DNA from 2 places in the Streptomyces sp. NPDC050619 genome. Region 1 is predicted to be linked to the other one. Evidence: riboswitches for the same ligand, from Rfam matches in the RefSeq annotation. Region 1 holds a riboswitch; the other holds the start of a gene.
The links. Region 1 has a riboswitch for S-adenosylmethionine ahead of thrC (threonine synthase). Riboswitches for the same ligand answer to the same signal wherever they lie in the genome.
Positions count from the first base shown of each region.

Region 2: linked by a shared signal. The riboswitch ahead of AB0I77_RS33820 (aminotransferase class V-fold PLP-dependent enzyme) and the one ahead of thrC (threonine synthase) in region 1 are both predicted to bind S-adenosylmethionine.

Region 1 is NZ_JBFAIR010000027.1:96,520-98,906, reverse strand. It holds gene thrC (threonine synthase) at 82-1,380, opposite strand; SAM riboswitch class I at 1,399-1,539, opposite strand; gene AB0I77_RS35745 (glucosyl-3-phosphoglycerate synthase) at 1,727-2,387, shown strand, end outside.
Region 2 is NZ_JBFAIR010000024.1:164,800-167,186, reverse strand. It holds gene AB0I77_RS33830 (cytochrome bc complex cytochrome b subunit) at 1-12, shown strand, start outside; gene trpD (anthranilate phosphoribosyltransferase) at 151-1,215, shown strand; SAM riboswitch class IV at 1,290-1,406, shown strand; gene AB0I77_RS33820 (aminotransferase class V-fold PLP-dependent enzyme) at 1,446-2,387, shown strand, end outside.

The sequences.
Region 1 (2,387 bases):
GGGGCGCGGGGCTGTGTTGATTTGCGGCTACCGCCGCGTGGGCGCGACCAGCCCCCACCGGCCCGCAGTGTAAAGACGGCCTTACGCGAGCCCGGCTTCCCGGAACGACTCCAGGTTCGGACGAATGGTCGCGGTAAGCCCAGTCCCGGCCACCGCATCCAACGTCTTGAGCCCGTCGCCCGTGTTCAGCACGACGGTCGTCAACGTCGGATCCAGCGCCCCGGCCTCAAGAAGCTTCTTCGCCACCCCAACGGTCACCCCACCCGCCGTCTCAGCAAAAATCCCCTCAGTCCGAGCCAGCACCTTGATCGCGTCAACCACCTGCTCGTCGTTCACATCCTCCACCGCACCCCCGGTCCGCCGCGCGATGTCCAGCACGTACGGCCCGTCGGCCGGGTTGCCGATGGCCAGCGACTTGGCGATGGTGTTCGGCTTCTGCGGGCGGACGACGTCGTGGCCGGCCTTGAAGGCGACGGACACCGGCGAGCACCCCTCGGCCTGGGCGCCGAAGATCTTGTAGGGCTTGTCCTCGACGAGCCCGAGCTCGATCAGCTCCTTCAGCCCCTTGTCGATCTTCGTGAGCTGCGAGCCGGAGGCGATCGGGATGACCAGCTGGTCGGGCAGCTGCCAGCCGAGCTGCTCGCAGATCTCGTACGCCAGCGTCTTGGAGCCCTCGGCGTAGTACGGCCGCAGGTTGACGTTGACGAAGCCCCAGCCCTCGCCGGCCGGGTCGCCGATCAGCTCGGAGCAGAAGCGGTTCACGTCGTCGTAGTTGCCCTCGATGCCGACGAGCTCGCCGCCGTAGATCGCGGCCATGACGACCTTGCCCTGCTCCAGGTCGTGCGGGATGAACACACAGGAGCGGAAGCCGGCCCGCGCGGCGGCGGCGCCGACGGCACCGGCGAGGTTGCCCGTGGAGGAGCAGGAGAGGGTGGTGAAGTCGAAGGCGCGGGCGGCCTCGATGGCCTGGGCGACCACGCGGTCCTTGAAGGAGTGCGTCGGGTTGCCGGAGTCGTCCTTGATGAAGAGCTTGCCGGAGTCGACGCCCAGCTCGCGCGCGAGGTTGTCGGCCTTGACGAGCTTGGTCCAGCCGGGGTTGATGTTCGGCTTGGTCGCCACGTCCGCGGGGACGGGCAGCAGCGGCGCGTAGCGCCAGATGTTCGCGGGGCCCGCTTCGATCCGCTTCCGGAGCTCCTCGGTGTCGTAGGCCGAGAAGTCGTACGCGATTTCCAGCGGACCGAAACACTCCTCGCACGCGAAGACCGGACCGAGGGGTACTCGGTGACCGCACTCGCGGCAGCTCAGCGCCGCGGCGGGGCCGAGGTCGACGGGGGAGTTCGCGGAGGTGTCCGTGGTGCTTGCAACTGTCTGCGCAACCATGTGAGGCGAGGCCCTTTCTCCTCATCTTCCTCACGACGCACTTCGCCGTGAGACGGATTTGGCACCTTCCCTAGTCGGGAGCCTCGCTGGTGACGAGAACCGACTGGAGGGTTGCCGGGGCTTCATCGGGCCGTATCCCTCTGCCCCTCTGGATGAGCGGTATGAAGTTGTTGATCGTTGAAACGCAATGGTGACCCTGACATGCGATGGTCATCAGCGTTGTTCAAGACTGTAACCGAAGGCCAGCACAGTTGAGATAGCCGTCCGAACCGCGAGATGGATCACATCGTCCGCCAGAGACCTTGGATCACACGCTCGCCGAGAGAACGCAGAGGAGCCGCGCACTGTGCTGAACGAAGTCGAGCGTTGGCTGAGCACCCGCTCCTGGTCGAAGACCGATCGCCCGCTCCACAAGATCCTGGCCGCCAAACGTACCTCGGGCCAATCGGTCAGCGTCGTGCTGCCCGCGCTCAATGAAGAGGAGACGGTCGGTGACATCGTCGCCGTGATCCGTCACGACCTCATGCAACAGGTCCCGCTCGTCGACGAGATCGTCGTCGTCGACTCGGGATCGACCGACCGTACCTCCGAAGTGGCCGCCGCCGCGGGGGCCCGGGTCGTCCACCGCGACGACATCCTGCCCCGCCTACCGGCCGTACCCGGCAAGGGCGAGGTCCTGTGGCGCTCCCTTCTGGTCACCAGCGGTGACATCGTCTGCTTCATCGACGCGGACCTGAAGGAGTTCTCCTCGGACTTCGTCTCCGGGATCGTGGGCCCGCTGCTCACCGACCCCGGGGTCGACCTGGTCAAGGGGATGTACGACCGTCCGCTGCGCGGTGCGGCGGGCCAGGGCGGCCGGGTCACCGAACTGATGGCCCGCCCGCTGCTGAACATGCACTGGCCGCAGCTGGCCGGTTTCGTGCAGCCGCTCGGCGGCGAGTACGCGGCCCGCCGCTCGCTGCTGGAACAGCTTCCCTTCCCGGTCGGGTACGGGGTGGAGCTGGGCA
Region 2 (2,387 bases), on a different contig from region 1:
GGCCACCACTGATCACGCGTCGCCACACGACGAGCGAAGGGCCCCCGTCCGTTCTGCGGACGGGGGCCCTTCGCCATGCCCGGCGCTGGATAGGGTGGACCCGAGCAAATCGTGTCCCGCCGGTGTTCGGGACTGACCCAGGAGCGGTTTATGAGCGCTGTGACCCCCGCTGGAGGCGACACCGCGGCGGGCCGTTCCTGGCCCGAGGTGCTGAACGCCCTGCTGTCCGGCCGCGACCAGGGCGCCGACGCGACGGCCTGGGCGATGGACAGCATCCTGCGCGGTGAGGCGACCGACGCGCAGATCGCCGGGTTCATGGTGGCGCTGCGGGCCAAGGGCGAGACCGTCGAGGAGATCACCGGGCTCGTCCGCACGATGTACGAGCACGCGAACGTGATCGAGGTGCCGGGCGCGACCGTCGACATCGTCGGAACGGGCGGCGACGGCGCGAAGACGGTCAACATCTCCACGATGGCGTCGATCGTCGTCGCCGGCACCGGAGCGAAGGTCGTCAAGCACGGCAACCGGGCCGCGTCCTCCGCGTCCGGGGCCTCCGACGTACTGGGCAAGCTCGGGGTCAACCTGGAGCTGACGCCCCAGCGGGTGGCCGAGGTCGCCGAGGAGGCCGGGATCACCTTCTGCTTCGCGATCAAGTTCCATCCGGCGCTGCGTCATGTGGGCGCCGCACGCGGCCAGTTGGGCATCCGCACGGTGTTCAACGTCCTCGGCCCGCTGACCAACCCGGCCAAGGTACGGGCCCAGGCCGTCGGGGTCGCGGACCCGCGCATGGCACCGATCGTCGCGGGCGTCTTCGCCGAGCGCGGCAACTCCTCCCTGGTGTTCCGCGGCGACGACGGCCTCGACGAGCTGACGACCACCGCCACCTCCCGGGTGTGGATCGTCCGCCACGGCAAGGTCACCGAGGAGTCCTTCGACCCGAGAGACGTCGGCCTCGAGCTGGTGCCCGTCGAGGCGCTGCGGGGCGCGGACGCCTCCCACAACGCGGAGGTCGCGCGCCGGCTGCTGGAGGGCGAGACAGGGCCGGTCCGGGACGCCGTCGTGCTGAACGCGGCGGCGGCGCTGGTGGCGCTGGAGCCGACGGACGCGCCGCTGACCGAGCAGATCCGGGCCGGCATGGCCAAGGCCGCCGAGTCGATCGACTCCGGGTCCGCCAAGCGGACGCTGGAGCGCTGGGTGACGGTCAGCAACGCCTAAACGGTGAGCTGAGATGTCCCGCAATCCGGACTCGGGTTGCGGGACATCGATCACTTCACGTACGTTCTCGATCAGGTCATGAGTGACAGTCATCAGGCCCCGGCCGACTGTCCGGCAACCCTCCGTCCGTGGCGGGGTGCCCCGGGTGAAGACCAGGTCGTAGGCAAAAAGGCCTGCGGCAAGCGCGGACCCCTCACGAGCCAGGGGTCCTGGTCGTCGAGGAGCCTTCCGTGTCTGTTTCCACCCCTGTCGCCGCCCAGTCCGTCCGCGCCCCGCTGCCCGTTCTGGGCCGGGATGTCACCGTTCCGCTCGTCACCGGCGGCGAGGTCACCTACGCCGCGCTCGACTACGCGGCCAGCGCGCCGGCCCTCCAGCGGGTCTGGGACGACGTGGCGGCGTACGCGCCCTACTACGGCAGCGTCCACCGGGGTGCCGGATACCTCTCCCAGCTCTCCACCGACCTCTTCGAGAACGCCCGCAGGACCGTCGCGGAGTTCCTCGACTGCCGGGACGACGACCAGGTGGTCTTCACCCGGTCCACCACCGACTCCCTCAACCTGCTCGCCGCCGCGCTCCCCGCCGACTGCCAGGTCTTCGTCTTCGAGACCGAGCACCACGCCTCGCTGCTGCCCTGGCAGGACGCCCGCGTCAGCTACCTCGACGCCCCGCGCACCCCGCGGCAGGCGGTGGCGGCCCTGGAGCGCGCCCTCGCCGACCGCACTGCATCTATTCAAGAGGGCCACGCCCCGGCCCTGGTCTGCGTCACCGGCGCCTCGAACGTCACCGGCGAGCTGTGGCCCGTACGGGAGCTGGCGGCCGCCGCCCACGCGCACGGCGCCCGGATCGTCCTGGACGCCGCCCAGCTGGCCCCGCACCACCCGGTCTCGGTTCAGGACCTCGACGTCGACTGGGTCGCCTTCTCCGGGCACAAGCTGTACGCCCCCTTCGGCTCCGGCGTCCTGGCCGGCCGCGCCGACTGGCTGCGGACGGCCGAGCCGTACCTCGCGGGCGGCGGCGCCAGCCGCAAGGTCAGCCGGCGCACGGACGGGGGAGTGGACGTGGAGTGGCACGAGAGCGCGGCCCGACACGAGGCCGGCTCGCCCAACGTGATCGGCGCCTACTCCATCGCCTCCGCCTGCAAGGCGCTCACCGAGGCCGGTTTCGACACCCTC